DNA from 3 places in the Paenibacillus sp. FSL H8-0548 genome. Region 1 is predicted to be linked to each of the others. Evidence: riboswitches for the same ligand, from Rfam matches in the RefSeq annotation. Region 1 holds a riboswitch; each other region holds the start of a gene.

Region 1 (5,672 bases):
GTCGTCATAGCCGGAATTAGATCCCAGCCGATATCGACATAGTTTAGCTTTGTGCTATCACCGCCGTCGGATTCGACCATCGTGTTCACGATCAGTTGATCGAGTGGAATCGATGGATAGCCGATTTTTTTGCCAATCAAATCCTTTGGCGTTTGAATGCCTGCTGAATCCAGTGAGAAGAGGCGATTCAAAGGATGCCTCACAATGGCAGCCACCGAGACAATCGGAATATCCTCCGCACGTGAGATCGCAACCTGCATTTGATAGCTGAGCGCCAAATCCGCTTTGCCGGTCGCCACTAATTTTAGCGCATCATTCGTATCGGCTGGCGTTTGAAGATTGACCTTAAGGCCCGCCTCCTCGAAATAGCCCTGCTCCTCCGCCGCATACAGGAAGGAATGTACCGCATTCGGATACCAGTCGAGCAGCACGGTAAGCTCGGTTTGTGCTTCAGACTTTTCTTTGCTGCTTGAGCCGCAGGCAGCCATCGTGGTTAACGCTAGCATCAGAACAGTAGTTATCAATAAATATCGTTTCCAGTTATTTAATATCATACAGGTAGGTATCCTCTCTTATTTACATTTATTATTGACGACGGGCAAGACTGGCGCGTTCCAGCCACTGCACGGTTAGAAACAGCAGAATACCCATGAGGGAGAGCAGCAGCACCCCTGAGAATACAGCATCGCCTCGCAGCAGGTTTGATGCCCGCTTCGTATACATGCCAAGCCCAGCCTCTCCGCCGAGCCATTCTCCGAGCGTCGCGCCGCCAACGCTAATCGTCGCGGCCATCTTGAGTCCCGTAAAGAATCCAGGCAGTGCAGATGGCAATTTCCACTTTACGAACAACTGGACTCTTCGAGCGCCCATCGATCGCAGCACCTCTCCTATGCCAGAATCTGCCGAACGGAAGCCGTCTGCCGTGTTCACTGCAATCGGGAAAAAGGTGAATAGAATAACGACGGCCACCTTGCTCCATATTTCATAACCGAACCACATGACCATAATTGGCGATAACGCAATAATCGGAATCGTTTGAGATGCAACGATAAGCGGGTAGATCGTCTTTTTTGCAAGGCCCGACCCTTCGATCCAGATTGCTGCGAGCGTACCGAATACGATGGAAATGCTAAGACCTAGCAAAGCCTCTCCCAAAGTTACAGCGAAGTGCTTGCCAAGCAGCAAGCGATTCTCCCAAATAGAAATAAGTACGTCAGACAGCTTGGGAATAATGTAATGGGGAATCGCCAGCACCCGGGTCGCTATTTCCCATAAGAGTGCGAGCAGCAGGACAAATAGAATAGAAGGAAGACTTATCAGCACTCGCTGCTTCATCATTCTGCGCCTCCCCATCCGCCAGCCCCCTTGCCTAGAAGCTCAAGCGCTTGACGTTTTAATTGAATAAAGGAATCATTTAGAACGGCTTCATAGGTTCTTGGCCTCGGCAGTGAAATGACAAGCTCCTTCAAGCTGGAAACCGGCGATTCCGCCGCAACCAGCACCCGATCAGAGAGAAGCAGCGCCTCATCAATATCATGCGTGATGAACAATATCGTTTTGCGATGCTGCTCCCACACCTGAAGCAGCCATTCCTGCATGCTTACACGCGTCATCGCATCCAATGCGCTGAACGGCTCGTCGAGCAGCAGCAGGTCACCTCCGCTCAGCATAGAGCGAAGGAACGAGACGCGCTGGCGCATGCCGCCTGACAGCTCATGCGGACGCTTCGCCTCCGTACCCGAAAGCCCAAAGGCCGGCAGCAGCTCAAACACACGCCGCCTGGCTTCTTTTTTCGAGCAGCCCGCAAGCTCCAGGCCAAGCGCCGCATTATCAAGCACGCTTCGCCACGGCATAAGACTGTCTCGCTGCGGCATATAGCCAATCCGCCCAGAACGGCGGCTTCCCGCTGCTGAAGCTCCTCCGTCTCCCATACCAAGCTTAATCGTTCCAGCCTGAGGGGAAAGTAAACCCGCCAGCAGCCGAAACAGCGTTGTTTTCCCCATTCCGCTTGGCGCGAGGAAGGACACAAACTCTCCTTCACGGATATCGAAGCCGAGTCCGTTAAATAATGGTCTACCTTCTCCAAAGGCGTAAGTGAGTCCTTCCACTGACAAAGCAATCGAGCTCCTGCTCGCATCGCTTGGACTTACTCCGCTCAAATCGGCCACTCCTCTTGCCGATCAGCCATATCCCAAAACATATATTCGAATTTGGATGTTGTTACAAAGAGCTCCTCAAGCTGCGCGAGCTCCCGCTCCGGCAAGCCTTCAGCGAGCCGATCCATAAGCTTTATCGTCCACTCCGTAAGCTCGCCGAAATCCTCCGAGCTGTACATTAAAATCCATTCCCGGTATAGCGGATGCTCAAGCGCTCCTGGATATTTAGCAAACGTCGTTCCAATCTCGCAATAGCTCCACATGCATGGGAGCAGCGCAGCCACTACTTCAGCAAGCGAGCCCTGCGCCGCATCAAGCATATACTTCGTATACGCGATGGTTGTCGGTGCCGGCTTCGTTGCCTCCAGCTCATCACGGCTTATTCCAAAACGCTCAGCGTACTGGCGATGCAGCTCCATCTCCACATTCAACGTAGAATGCAGAAGCTCCGCAAGCTTGCTCATCGTCTCCAAATCACGTGCCTTTATGCTGCCTAGTGCGAACATTTTGGCATAATCGATCAAATACACATAATCCTGTTTCATATAATAAATGAACCGCTCAAGCTCAAGCGTCCCTTCTCTGAGCCCCTTCAAGAACGGATGCGCATGACAGCTTTCCCATATCGGCTGAACCACGCGGTACAGCCTCTCACTAAAACGCTCCACTGCTGCTTCACTTCCCATTAGTTAGTTGACCTCGCTTTCCGGCTTTGCTTGATTGCACCACTCCGCAATGAAAGCAATCATGACCTTTGCATATTCCACAAGCTCGCGAACGTCGATGCTTTCATCGACGGCGTGAGCATGGCGAAGCTCCCCTGGTCCATAGATTACGGTAGGTATACCCGCTCTTCCGATCCAGCCTGCATCCGTCACGCTTGGGCTCATGCCAATCGTCGGAGCAGCACCGAGCTGCTTCGTGTGAGCTGCGGCAAGTGCTTGCAGCCCATCTTCATTCGTGTCCAGCGTCAGCGAAGGAAATATTTCTCCTTGCTCCTCTATCATTGAACGGCCACCCCAGCGAAAAGACGGCGGATGCTTGCGAAGCCACGGATCAGCTTCAGCAACCTTTAGCAGGTGACTTTCAATTTCTGCAGCTACTGATTCGTAATCCTCGTCAGGGTAGAAATGAACCGTTATCCATAACGCACAACGGTCGGCAATAAATGCCGCATGACGGCCGCCTTCAATGACCGCCGGATTAATCGTATTGGAGCCCGCTGGAAAGTCTGGATAAGACTTCGTCACTGCCCAGTGACGCTCCAGCTCCTGTAGTCCTTCAATCAGCTTGACCATTTTCTCTATCGCACTGGCTCCTTGTACGCCGCCGCCCGCATGAATCATCCGCGATCGCATACCGTCATGATAGGTGACCGGACTTTGCACGGTCACCCAGCCGGTAATGACGCCGCCTTGTCCTTGAATAGCCATTTCGCTTGTATCAGCGACAATCGCAAAATCCGCGCTGCAGCCCCGTTCCATGCAAGCTCTCGTTCCAGCTTCCCCGGCTTCCTCGCCAATGACCGATTGAAACAGCAGATCCCCTTTTAACTCTACTCCAGCCTCGTTCAGCAGCTTAATCGCAAATAATAATGCTGCGACTCCGCCCTTCATATCCGCTGTGCCTCGCCCATAAGCTCTGCCGGCCTCAACCGTCAGCTCGAACGGGTTACGCTGCCATTTCCCACTGTCACCTACCTCAGCAACATCGATGTGGCCATTCAGCAGCAAGCTGCGGTAGGACTCGCGCTGTGAGCCGCGTTTAAGGCCCGTTACGTTTGGATCACCGGGATAAACCTCCCACAGCTCCGTCTCAAATCCGCTTGCTCGAAGCTGCTCTTCCACAAACTGCTGTGCCTTCATCGTGTTACGCGCCGGAGGGCTGACTGTCGGATAAGCGATCAGCTTCGATAGCAGTGCAAATAGCTCCTCCTGCCTCTCCTCTGCCTCTTGCTGCAGCCTTGCAATTAAACTTTCCTGCATCGTTTTTGCTTCCCCTTTTCATGAGAAACAGGTGTGGGCAATAGAAAAAACCATTCGAGAATACACGAATGGTTACGATTCGATACGTTCTCTACGCCAGCATTACCTGGTTCAGATTAACGGTCAGGGACAAACGGTCCCAATCTCAGCCGGACTAAATCCAGCACCCGTACTCCATATGAAGTTAAAACAACTATAGCCTACGCTTTTCCAAATGGCAATATGAAAATAAATAGACTACGTTCTCGCATCGCATGATTGTTTCCTATATTCGCCAGGCGTCACTCCGACGACCCTCTTGAATACCCGATTAAATGAAAAATAATGAAGATACCCTACTTGAATCGAAATATCTTGAATGAGATCATCCGTCGTCTTCAATAGCTGCTTGGCATGTGCAATACGTATACGAGTCAAATAATCAACAAAATTCTCGCTGAATTCATCCTTGAACAATCTACTTAAATAGCTTTGGTTGATGTTGAATCGATCACTAAGCAGCTGCAGGGATAGATCCGGATCATTAAAGTTTTGCTCGATATATTCTTTTATTTCATGTATTAACTCTTGACTGATGCGACCGACCCGGAGCTTCTCCATCTGCTCAGTTGCCGAGCCTAACAAAGCAATAAAAGCTTCACGCAAGTCATCAACGGAATCAATTGATTTCAATTCGCGGTTCAATTCCGTCATGGTACGATTCCAAATCTCTTGATAGGGCGTAGGAAGCTCCGAGACCTCTTTAGATATATGGAAGATCATAAAGTTCAGTAAATTAACGATATCCTGGAGTTGAAAATACTTGCTCTGTACAACCTCCATTAATTGTATAAAGCTGCTTTTCCAGGCCGCGTTACGATGCTTGAATGACTCCGCAATATCTCTTATAAGCTGCAGCTGCTCGAACATCCCCGAATGAACATTGTCTTCCAGCTCCCAATAAGCAATAACTCTGTTTCCTCCAACCGAGGTTTTATAGGATAATGCTTCTTCTGCTTCATCGAAGGATTGCGCAGCATCCGTCAGCTCGCTCACCGCCGAACCCATTCCAATCGAAACGGAATAGTCAAGATTCTCCTTAATCCATATTCTAATCTTGTTGCCTATCTCACTTATACTCGTGTTTGTCAGCTCATGTTCACCGTTCATCTGAATTAACATGGTCAGTCGACCATTCTCCAGCCACTCCGCCCATACATAGGCATTTCTGGATTCAGCAATTTCCTCCACTACATTAGACATCACATATTTAATTAAATACTGATCACGCGAGCTATAAACATTGCAGAAATCACTATATTTATCAATTTCAATTATACCTATGTGGAAGTTTTTACCATGTACTAACTTATTGAAAAAAAGAAACTGTTTCTCGCTTTGTGCCGAATCCATCAGTTGTTCTCCGCTAATGAGCTCGATAAAAAACTGTTTCCTTCGATACAGAGCATTCTCTTTATTCACATCACTATATTGATTAGCTAGTTCAATCAGATGATTGACCGCTTTATCAATAAAGCGCGGATTATCGTTA
Region 2 (5,672 bases), 2.7 Mb from region 1:
GGTGCATCCAGTACCATGCGTGTGGACGGTGTTAATTCGAGTGCTCTCCAAATACTCGAAGCTTTGCCCATCGTAGATCAGATCGACAAGCGGCTCGCTTTCTTTGGTATGACCACCCTTAATGACGATATAACGAGAGCCCATTTGAAACAGACGTTTCGCTGCTTCCTCGCGGTCTTGAAGCGTACGAATGGGCATCCTTGCGAGCAGCTCAGCTTCAGGGATATTGGGTGTAGTGATGAGCGCAAGCGGCAGCAGATGCTTGATCAGGGATTGAATAGCTTCCTGCTGAAGGAGGGGGGAGCCGCCTTTGGCTACCATAACAGGATCAATAATTAGGTTCTGCCATTTATATTGTTTGATTTTGGCGGCGACGATCTCAATGATTTCTGTACTAAAGAGCATTCCCGTCTTAAGCGCGTCAGGCTCCAAATCCTCCCCGATGGCATTCAGCTGTCCACGAACGGCAGCAGCGTCCATGGGATAGACACCTTGAACACCGAGTGTGTTTTGCGCGGTTACAGCGGTAATGACAGACATGCCAAAGGCACCGAGCTCCTGAAAGGTTTTTAGATCGGCTTGGATGCCTGCGCCGCCGCCGCTGTCTGAGCCTGCTATGGTTAATGCTTTATATATTTTCATTATGCTTCCTCCTTAAATAGCTGCTTGAGTCTAGCTTCTCGCTTAAGTGTACAGGCAGATATGATTGACAATTGGTCAATAAATGCTGTTTGAAAGCTGCCGGGCCCTTGTTCCTTGCTCGCTTCATAAGCCTTCTCAGCAGCAAGGCCATAGAATGCTACTGCTTCGGCTGCTGCAACAACGCTGGCATTCACGCCGACGGCCAGAAATGCGCCAACTACTGAGCTTAGCAAGCAGCCTGCTCCGGTGATTTTGGTTAGAAGCGGATGGCCATTGCTAACGAGAAAGGTGACCTCGCCATCGGTAATAACATCCTCTTTGCCGGTAATGACAACGATACATCCGAGCTTGCGTGCTGTTATTTGCGCTAATGCGACAGTGTCACCATCCCCAGTGCCGGCGTCTACCCCCTTGATCGTCCAGCTCTCGCCAGCAATATGAGCGATTTCGGCAACGTTTCCTCTCAATACAGCAATCTTTACGCCCGCAATAATTTTGTGGGCGGAGGCGGTACGATAAGCTGTAGCCCCTGCTCCAACAGGATCAAATACGACAGGAACATGATGTTCATTGGCCGACTTACCGGCAATCAAGCAGGCTTGTACGATTTGCTCATCTAATGTGCCGATATTAAGGACAACGGCACTTGCCATTTTTGCGACATCGGCGACCTCCTCGTGGGCATAAGCCATAAAGGGAGATGCGCCTAAAGCAAGCAGCCCATTAGCGGTAAAATTGGCGACGACGATGTTGGTAATGTTGTGAATGAGTGGATTTTGCTCGCGAACCTTATTTAGAAAATTCATGTAATGGTTCCTCCTGATTGATTAGAGTAAGCTCTAATGACTGACTAGAAGAAGTATTTTCTCCAAAAATGAATAAGACCCGCTCATTTCCGAAGGGAAATGAGCGGGTCTTATTATCCAGCTAGGTTCTAAGCGCTTGGATGATCCTGCTCCACTTCCCTCCGCTGGAATGATCCAGATCAGGTTCCAAGGGTCCAGAGCATGCGCTCTATCTCAGCCGTTAAACTCCCCTAGTGAATAAAATATTCAATTTGTATTTTTTCTACTATAGCATACACTGGAGAGATGTAAACCATATTTATATGAAAAGGTGATATAACATTGAAAAATTTACTCGTTACCGGCTATCGTGCGCATGAGCTTAATATTTTCAGCCAGAAGCATGAAGGAATCGTTTATATAAAAAAAGCGCTGACCAGCAAGCTTATACCCTTCATTGAGGATGGACTGGAATGGGTCATTACCCCTGGTCAATATGGGGTTGATCTTTGGGCGTGCGAGGTGGTCATTGAATTAAAAGAAAAATATCCGCAGCTGAAGCTTTCTATTATTACGGCCTATAGCAATCAGGAAGAAAAGTGGAAGGACGATAAAAAAGAGTTTTACGAGCAGGTATTAAAAGGAGTCGATTATTATGCATCGATAAGCAATCAGCCGTATGACGGCATATGGCAGTTCACAGCACGGGACGAGCTGCTGTTCCGGAAGACGGATGGCATTTTGCTCGTTTATGATGAGGACGCAGGCGAGGGCAGCCCAAAGTTTTTCAAGCAAAAAGCGTTAAAGAAGCAGCAGGCAGAGGGCTATGAGTACATTAGCATCAGCTCGGAGGATATCCAAAGCATTGCTGACGATGACCGGCTTTATTCAGAGAATTAAAGAAGGCCGTAGAGAGGGGGAATTAACCCCTTCTCACCCAATCCGCTGCATGAACTCCCGAGGGGAGACACCTTCTACCTTTTTGAAAACCTTGCTGAAATAAAAGGAGCTCTCGAACCCGAGCTTCTGCGAAATTTCATATACTCGCCCTTCGCCGCGCAGCATCATTTCTTTGGCAGCCGCAATTTTGGTTTCGGTTATATATTCCACATAATTGATCTTAGCAATTTTGGAGAAAAGATGGCTTAAATAGTTCGGACTGAAGTTAAATACGTCAGCAACCTGATTTAGAGAAAGCTTCTGATTCAGATTTCTCTTAATGTAATCCTGTACGTTTTTGACCAGCTGTTCCTTGTAGCTTTGCTTTCTGGAGGATAGCAAATCACAGCAGCCATCGCGAAACTCGATCAGCCAGTCTACGATTCCGTCAATGGTATGCTTTCGGTAGAGAGCGCGATAGCCCTCCGGCTCCTTCTCAAAGATCTGCTCTACCATATTTTCTCCATCCGCAAGCAAAGAAGTAGCCATATATAAAACGTTGCAGGCTGCATCGGTTGCAGGCACAAGCAAGTCCGAGCGGCCCTCAAAGGTTTCGATTAACTTCGTTATAATAGCATGCAGCGTAGCGGTATCGATTTCTTCAAAGGCACGCCGTATTTCGGAGCGAGATTCGGAAAAATCGAACAGCACCGGTGTCTGACTGGCAATCTCAGCTTGGGAGAAAAAGACGAATCCATTTGCTTGCAGGGCAGCAGGTAGCACCTTTCGGGCAGCCACATAGCTTTCCCGAATGAAGTAAGGATCTTCAACCGCAAATCCGATCGCTCCTATGATGACAACATTGAAGTAACTATGCAGAACCATGGCCATACTGGCAAGCAGCTGTTGAATTTCCGGCATCCACTGCTGAGGATCTGTTGCGGTAACAGGCAGTGTAATGGCAAAGTTGCGCAGGTCGAGACTCGTTACATGGCAAGGCCTTACAGCCGACAAGGTATCTTTGGCCATTTGTACCGTACTGGAGCATAAGGCGACCAGCTTATCTCCCCGGGGAGGCACGGTATCTGGGCCTAATATGCGGCAGGTGCAAACGACATAGGCTGCTTCGGATAAATCGACAGCGAGATCTTCTTTTTGCAGAAGATACTGGTTTTTATTTTCAAACAAATTATTGTATAAACGGATAAAAAATTTATCCCGCTGCTCTTGCAAGGTGCTGCGATGAATCATCGCCGGATGAACGTCAGAGCTTTTGTAGTCTCCAATGATAGCAGTAACCTTCTTGATGGAGTTCTCCAGCGTCTGCGGTGTCAGGTCCAGCTTGACCAAATAATCTACAGCCTGTACCTTTATGGCGGCGTGTGCGTATTCAAACTCCTCATAGCTGGTCAGGATGATGAAAAGTGGAAGCCTGCCATGCTTTTCTCGCACGGATTCGGCAACCTCCAAGCCGCTTTTCACTGGCATTTTGATATCGGTTATCACAATGTCCGGCTGCAAGGATTCAATCATTTCTTCTTCCTGGGCGCCGTTATGTGCAATCCCGACAATTTCAATATTATACTTCTCCCATTTCAGCATGGACTGCAAACCGATACAGACCAAAGCTTCATCATCAGCGATCAGCAGCTTAATCATAGCCTTCACTCCCTGCCTATTTGGCTAAACTATTCCTTCGTAGGGAAGGGGACCAAAATGCTCATCCTCGTATAAACCCCCAGCTTGCTTTCAATAGACAGACCGTATTTGTCGCCAAAAGCGAGACGCAAACGCTCATTTACGCTTCGAAGCCCTATATTTTTCAATAAACCGTTCCCTTCAACTGCCTCGTCGGAGAGGATAGAGGAGATTTGCTCGTCAGGCATCCCGACTCCGTTATCTTCAATCGTTATTAAAATGTCTTTGCTTTCGCATTGGACAACCGAAACGGTGATATGTCCTCTGCCTTTGGGCTCAACCCCGTGAAAAATCGCATTTTCAACCAAAGGCTGCAAAGAAAAACGGGGAATAGGGGCCATAAGCAAGGCTTCGTCAGGAACCTTCATCTCCATGGTAATCGTGCTGCCGTAGCGGTATTTTTGAATGATAAAATAGTCGCCCAGCAAATCGAGTTCATCCTTCAGCTGCACTACTTTTCGAATATCCTTGGAAATGCTTCGCAAAAGTCTGGATAGGGAGGTAACCATTTCCGCAATGCCTGTGGCATTTTGAATAGTAGCCATCCATTTGACGGAATTTAAAGTGTTGTAGAGAAAATGAGGGCTAATTTGGTTTTGCAGCATACGGTATTCCAATTCCTGCTTCTGCTTCACGTCAGCCACCCGACTTTCCATTAAAACAACAATGTCCTGCGAGAGACGATTGATCCCTCTGCCCACATCTCCGAGCTCGCTGTTCCATTCAATATTTCGGTCCACGGTGAAGTAGCCTTGGGCAATTTTATCCATCCTTTTTTTCAGCTTTTCGACTGGAAGGCTGATCGTACGAGTCAGGTAAAGGGTAATAATGCCGCTTAGGATAATCACGAGAAAGCAGACTGAGATCGCAATAAATATCCAGATGTTAAATATTTTAGCAAGCTGCTTGTCGGATAAGGTCTGGGTAAGAATAACCCCTTCGCGAACCGGGTAGGACACTGCAATTTTCTCTTCTGCACCAGACTCAATGACACTCAAGACGGTTTGGGCTCCCGTGGGACTATCCTTTTGGTAGGCCCTCTCTTTGAAATCGGTCGATACCGGCGCAACCTTGCCATCCATAATTTCATAAGGCGTGTCGCCAAGCCTGAGCAATAACCGGGAATTTGCCGGCAAAGCGTAGCCTTTCAGCTTGTCGGTAACGACAGACGTGTTGGCAAGCAGATAGACCGTACCGATGCGGGAAGCTCCCGTGCCGTAAATCGGCCAAACGATAGGAATGCCGTCTGAACTCGAAAGGGGGTCGCGAACGACACGTCCCCATGCTTCCGCCGCATCCTGAGTAAGTCCGGTGAGCTTATCGATGTTATGGACATTTAACGAAGAAGAAAGACCGCCGGCATTGTCTACCTGAATAAATTTCCCTTTATGATCCGTAACGATCAGGCGACGGGCGTAGGCGTTGGAGGGATTAACCCGGAAAGCCTCCTGCATCGCAGTAAATACATCAACAGCATCCTTAGCGCTTGCCTGAGGTGATTCGAAATAATTGGCCAGCAGGGTATTGGTGCTTGAATTGGTACTGCAAACCATGGCTAAGGCGTAAAGGTTGAGCAAATCCTGATCTATAATGTGGGAAATGAGCTGTAAATTGAACTCGGTTGCCTGAATCGCTGTTTTGCGCTGAAAATAAGAAATCATCTCATAG
Region 3 (5,672 bases), 1.5 Mb from region 1:
GCCACCGCCATAAGGCCGGCGACAGCCGTTTCACCTTGAAATATAGGAAAGCTGCGTATATTTCACCGCGAAACGGGCTTGTGCCGCCGAAGGACTGCGTAAGCCGTTTACGCTCGCTTGAGGAGGATACGCGTGAGCGATGACAAATGCATAACAAGCATAGTTCTCGTTACTTGCAATGAGCTTGATTACACGAAGCAATGCGTAGAGAGCATACAGCGGCATACGGAACGAGGCTCCTATGAGCTTATTATTGTAGATAACGGATCGATTGATGGTACTGTGCAATGGGCCAAAAAACAAGGCGGCATTCTTGTGATTGATAACGGATGCAATGTCGGCTCCTCTAAGGGCTGCAATATAGGGCTTGCTGCGGCCTCAGGAGAGCTTCTTATGCTGCTCAATCACGATATGATCGTAACGCCAGGCTGGCTGGACGGATTAAAGCGCTGCTTGCGGAGTGATGATCGGATTGGAGCAGTTAGCCCTGTAACGAATTCAGACTCGTATTGGACAGCTATAACAGTTCCCTACAAGACGATAGAGGAAATGGAGCTATACGCTTGTGCACTGCATGCGCTTCCCGATAAAGCAAAGTGGGAGGAGTGCATCAAGCTGGTTAGCTATTGTCTGCTGATAAGACGAGAGGCATGGGAGCAGGCGGGGCCGCTGGACGAGAGCTTCGATATGAGCGATTTTGAAGTTGATGACTACAGCTTGCGGCTGCGGCTGGCAGGCTATAGGCTAATGCTCGGTGGAGATACGTTCATACATTCGAGCGGGGAAAATACTGCGAGCTCCGCAGATCCAGCAGAGTTCCAGGAGAGATTTAAGGGGAATAGTAAAGTTTTTATGAGGAAATGGGGCTTTTATCCAAGTGATATAACGTTTATGCGCAAGGACATTAGTACAGTCATTCAGCGGGAATCCCATGAATATAAAAGGAAAGCCTGCTCGATCATGGAGCTTGGCTGCGGCTGCGGAGCTGCAGCTCTTTATTTGAAGAAGCCATTTCTTACGGCAAGATGGTACGGCGTGGAGCAAAATGAGCTGGCCGCGACAATTGCTGAAACTTCAGGAATGACCGTATTCCGCTCTAGTGAGCCGGAGGACTGGCTGCTGCCAGCAGAGGGGCTGGATGGCATCATCGTCAGTGATGCACATACTTACGGATCACCGGAGACGATGAAGCGGCTAGTTAGCCTGCTTAGGCCGGGCGGCTGGGTGGTTGGCTGCTTCGCGAACCGGCTTTATTTTGGCAATATCAGAAAATATTTAGATCCTATGAATGCAGAGGCGCAGCGCCAGGCAAGTATGCAATATACGACTCAGCAGCTCAACAAGCTTTACTTAATAGCTGGTTTTACTTTTGTGAAGGTGACGCCTACTGAGAACAAACCGCAGGAGGAGCTTGCTTATATTGGCCAGTTGGAGCAGCTCGCGGATGGGGTCATGGCAAGGGAGCTTACGGCCGACTATTTGCTGGCGTTTGGACGAATGCCTTATGCAGCCGAGGAACAGGGATGTCGTGAACATGAACCTATCTATCGGGACTAAAATTAAAAAATGAATTTGACTGTTTAAAAAAATGTCTGTATATTTACAGTGACATACAACTTAATAGTATCCGGGAGCTAGGAGCACCTAGCTGAGAGGAAAACTAATCTGTTTTCGACCGTACCTGATCTGGATAATGCCAGCGTAGGGACATAAGCTCTGTTGATAGGCATGCTCGATCAAAACGATCTAGACTTTGCCTGCAACAGCCAGCTGCGCAGCCAATGACATGGCGTCCTCCGAATCAGGAGGGCGTCTTTTTCTTTATTTTGCTGATCCGGATACTAATGAGGCATCGTCACCAGATACAAATTGAGGCAGTGAGAGGGGAACAAGGAGAACATGAAGCAGAGGAACGCAAGACAATTATCATGGAAGAGTGCCATGGCTATGCTCGTGCTCGTATTGGCGCTGGCAGGCTGCGGAGCAAATAACAATACGGCGCCGCAAGAAGCGGGAGCGGACAAGCCGCTTGCGAAGGTGCAGGTTGTGCTGGACTGGACGCCAAATACGAATCATACCGGACTTTATGTAGCTAGAGATAAAGGTTTTTTTAAGGAGCAGGGCTTAGATGTAGAAATTATTCAGCCCGGTCAAAGCGGTGCAGACCAGATGGTGGCATCTGGAAAAGCGCAATTTGGCGTAAGCTATCAAGAGTCGGTGACGATGGCTAGAATCGCTGGCGTGCCGCTCGTTTCGATCGCTGCGGTCATACAGCACAACACCTCAGGTTTTGCATCCCCGCTTGCGAAAGGGATCGATTCACCGGAAAAATTTGAAGGCAAGACCTACGGTGGCTGGGGTGCTCCGGTCGAGGAGGCGGTCATTCAATCACTGATGCTGGAAAAGGGAGCAGACGTCAGCAAAGTGAATCTGATTAGCATCGGCGACAGCGATTTTTTCTCAGCGGTGAAGCGCGATATTGATTTTGCTTGGATTTTTTATGGATGGACAGGTGTGGAGGCAGAACTTCGCGGTGAGAAGATCAATATGCTTTATTTGACCGATTACAGCGATAAGCTGGATTATTATACACCTGTGCTAACGACCAGCGAAGCGCTGATTAAGGATCAGCCAGAGCTGGTCAAAGCGTTCACTGCTGCGGCTTCCAAAGGCTATCAGTATGCAATCAGCAATGCTGCGGATGCTGCAGAAATTTTAATGAAAGCAGAACCAGACCTCAATGCGGACCTTGTACGTGCCAGTCAAACGTGGCTCAGCTCCAAATATCAAGATGACGCGCCGCGTTGGGGCGAGCAGAAGCTTTCCGTTTGGGAAAACTACGCAAGCTGGATGTACGCGCACAAGCTGCTGGAGAAGGAGCTTGAAGCAGACAAAGCGTTCACGAATGAGTTTTTGCCTGAGTAAGAGCAGATGAAGCGGGTTTACCGCCTATGATAACAACGAAGAGAAAGAAGGAAACCATAGTGGCAAACGCACTAGTAAGCATTCAAATATTGCCGACAACACCAGGGGGAGAGAGCGTACTTCCTTATGTGGATCGGGCTATTGAAATCATTAAAGCAGCAGGAGTACCATACCGCGTTGCACCGCTTGAAACGACGATGGAGGGTGAGCTTAGTCATCTGCTAAGCGTCGTGCAGTCTATGAGCGAGGCGATGACGGAGATGGGCTGTCCGTCTGTTATTTCACAAATCAAAATTTACTACAATCCAGCCAATGGAGCTTCGATGGGCAGGCTGCTGGAGAAATATCCAGATGGGCAATAAGAAAAGCGCTTGGTCGAAAATATGGCCGCCAGCAGCGCTGATGATTTTGTTGCTGGCTTGCTGGCAGGCTTTATTGGAGCTAGGGCTATTTCAGGATTGGTTGCTTCCATCGCCCATATCCATTGTGGAGGAGGCCATTCGGATTTGGCCTCGGCTAATGGAGCATACAGAGGCAACTGTAACGCTAACTTTGTTAGGTTTTGCAGGAGGAACAGCGGTGGGCTTCGTGCTCGCCGCTTTGCTGCATTTAATTCCTGGCGTACGAGGGGCGGTATACCCGCTGCTCGTATTGTCGCAAAACGTGCCTATCATAGCGATTGCTCCAATTTTGACGATGCTGTTAGGCTGGGGGCTGCTGCCTAAAGTTCTGTTAGTTATTATGGTTTGTTTTTTTCCAGTAACGGTAGCTATGCTGAGCGGTTTAATGAACACGGATGCACAGCTTCGCAATTATTTGCAAATGATCGGCATTCGCAAATGGAAGCTGTTTTGGCGCTTGGAGCTTCCTCATGCTGTGGTTCATGTATTTTCCGGTTTGAAAATTGCAGCCTCATATAGTGTACTAAGCGCGGTTGTGGCGGAGTGGCTCGGTACCAATAAAGGGCTGGGTGCATTTATGCTGATCTCCTCCAAAGGCTTTCAGCCGGATCGTGTGTTTGCCGCAGTTATTATTATCGTTACGCTCAGCTTAACGTTATTTGGACTCATTACTTTGTTGGAGCGTCTCATTATTCGCTGGCGTCCAGAGAAAGGAGGGAGCTAGCGCATGAGCAATGACGAGCAAAATAAAAAGACTGCCCTTCAGGTGAACGGTATTCGGAAGCAATTTGGCAAAGGGAGCGCAAGCAAGGTAGTGCTTGGCGATTTATCCTTTTCTGTAGCAGACGGAGAATTCGTTTCGATTATAGGCCCGTCTGGCAGCGGAAAGACGACACTGTTTCAGGTTATTGGCGGCTTAGAGAGGCCATCAGAGGGTGAGATTTGGATTGATGGCAAGTTGGCGACGGGTGAGCGCGGACATATTGCGTATATGCCGCAGCAAGCGTCGCTGCTGCCATGGGAAACCGTTGCGGGAAATATTGAGCTGGCGCTTACTATATCCGGGGTTGATCGGAGAGCGGCGAAGGAGAAAACAATCGAATGGCTGGCGCGGATCGGCTTAGAGGAATATGCCAAAAGCTACCCGCATCTGCTCTCAGGAGGAATGCAGCAGCGCGTTTCCTTTCTCCGCGCCCTGCTCGCACCGCAGCGGCTGATGCTGCTGGATGAGCCGTTTGGCGCTTTGGACGCTCTAACCCGTGTGCAAATGCAGCAATGGCTGATGTCTATTTGGGAGAAAAACCGTAAATCTGTGCTGCTGGTAACACATAGCATAGAAGAAGCGTTGTTTTTATCGGATCGGATTATTGTGCTCTCAGCATCACCCGCTGTTATTTTGGAGCAATTTCAAATGCCATTTGAACGTCCACGCCACGAGTCGATATGGTCTGAGCCAAGCTTCATCGCACTTAAGCAGCGTATTTACGAGCTGCTGAGGCTCGGAACCGAGGGAGGAACGATTTGATGCCGAAGGCAATGGAGCAATTCTATATTGATTCACATGTGCATGTTGATTTATACGATGAACAGGAGCGGGATAAGCTGCTTATGAATGCCTTCGCTGAAGGAGTGGCAGCAGTAGTTGCAGTCTCGATGCATAGACCATCCGCCTTGGTAAACCATGAGCTGGCCATTCGCTACAAAGGCCGCGTGCATCCAGCCTATGGCTTTCATCCAGAGCAATCTATTCCAGATGAGGATGAGCTGGGCAAGCTCTTTGCATGGATCCGCTTGTGCCATGAAGCCGGTGAGGCGTTTGCTATCGGAGAAGTCGGTCTGCCCTATTATATGCGTATAGAGGCAGAGGAAGCGGAGCCCAAGGTGCCGTTTGATGAAAAGCCTTATTTAGTATTGCTGGAGCGCTTCATCGCACTTGCTGCCGAGCTTGATCGGCCCATTATATTGCATGCGGTATATGAGGACGCAAATAAAGCTTGCGATATGCTGGAGAAGCATGGTGTACATAAAGCACATTTTCACTGGTTTAAGGGCAGCGCAGATGTCATTGCACGAATGGCAGCGAGCGGCTATATGGTTTCGATTACGCCGGACGTAGCGTATGAGGAAGAAATTCGGCAGCTTGTGGAGCGATACCCGCTGGAGCAGCTGATGGTTGAAACAGATGGACCATGGCCATTCGAAGGACCGTATGCGGGTCAGCCAACGCGGCCTGCAATGGCTGCTGATGCAGCGAGGCATATAGCCGACATTAAGCAACTGCCAGCGGCATCAGTGGCTGAGCGGCTGCTTGCGAATACACGTCGTTTTTATGGAATTTCATAGAAT

What was found. A riboswitch is a leader RNA that binds a small molecule or an ion and turns the genes downstream of it on or off. The one in region 1 is predicted to bind thiamine pyrophosphate.
Region 2: linked by a shared signal. The riboswitch ahead of thiM (hydroxyethylthiazole kinase) and the one ahead of MHI37_RS07810 (acetylornithine deacetylase) in region 1 are both predicted to bind thiamine pyrophosphate.
Region 3: linked by a shared signal. The riboswitch ahead of MHI37_RS13870 (ABC transporter substrate-binding protein) and the one ahead of MHI37_RS07810 (acetylornithine deacetylase) in region 1 are both predicted to bind thiamine pyrophosphate.

What each region holds. Positions count from the first base shown of each region.
Region 1 is NZ_CP152049.1:1,841,893-1,847,564, reverse strand. It holds gene MHI37_RS07830 (ABC transporter substrate-binding protein) at 1-554, opposite strand, end outside; gene MHI37_RS07825 (ABC transporter permease) at 586-1,338, opposite strand; gene MHI37_RS07820 (ABC transporter ATP-binding protein) at 1,335-2,159, opposite strand; gene tenA (thiaminase II) at 2,156-2,842, opposite strand; gene MHI37_RS07810 (acetylornithine deacetylase) at 2,846-4,141, opposite strand; TPP riboswitch at 4,213-4,322, opposite strand; gene MHI37_RS07805 (helix-turn-helix domain-containing protein) at 4,379-5,672, opposite strand, start outside.
Region 2 is NZ_CP152049.1:4,557,075-4,562,746, reverse strand. It holds gene thiD (bifunctional hydroxymethylpyrimidine kinase/phosphomethylpyrimidine kinase) at 1-642, opposite strand, end outside; gene thiM (hydroxyethylthiazole kinase) at 642-1,448, opposite strand; TPP riboswitch at 1,588-1,690, opposite strand; gene MHI37_RS19990 (DUF1273 domain-containing protein) at 1,770-2,327, shown strand; gene MHI37_RS19985 (response regulator) at 2,361-3,965, opposite strand; gene MHI37_RS19980 (sensor histidine kinase) at 3,995-5,672, opposite strand, start outside.
Region 3 is NZ_CP152049.1:3,338,311-3,343,982, forward strand. It holds gene MHI37_RS13865 (glycosyltransferase) at 133-1,557, shown strand; TPP riboswitch at 1,618-1,726, shown strand; gene MHI37_RS13870 (ABC transporter substrate-binding protein) at 1,900-2,925, shown strand; gene MHI37_RS13875 (MTH1187 family thiamine-binding protein) at 2,985-3,287, shown strand; gene MHI37_RS13880 (ABC transporter permease) at 3,277-4,050, shown strand; gene MHI37_RS13885 (ABC transporter ATP-binding protein) at 4,054-4,851, shown strand; gene MHI37_RS13890 (TatD family hydrolase) at 4,851-5,669, shown strand.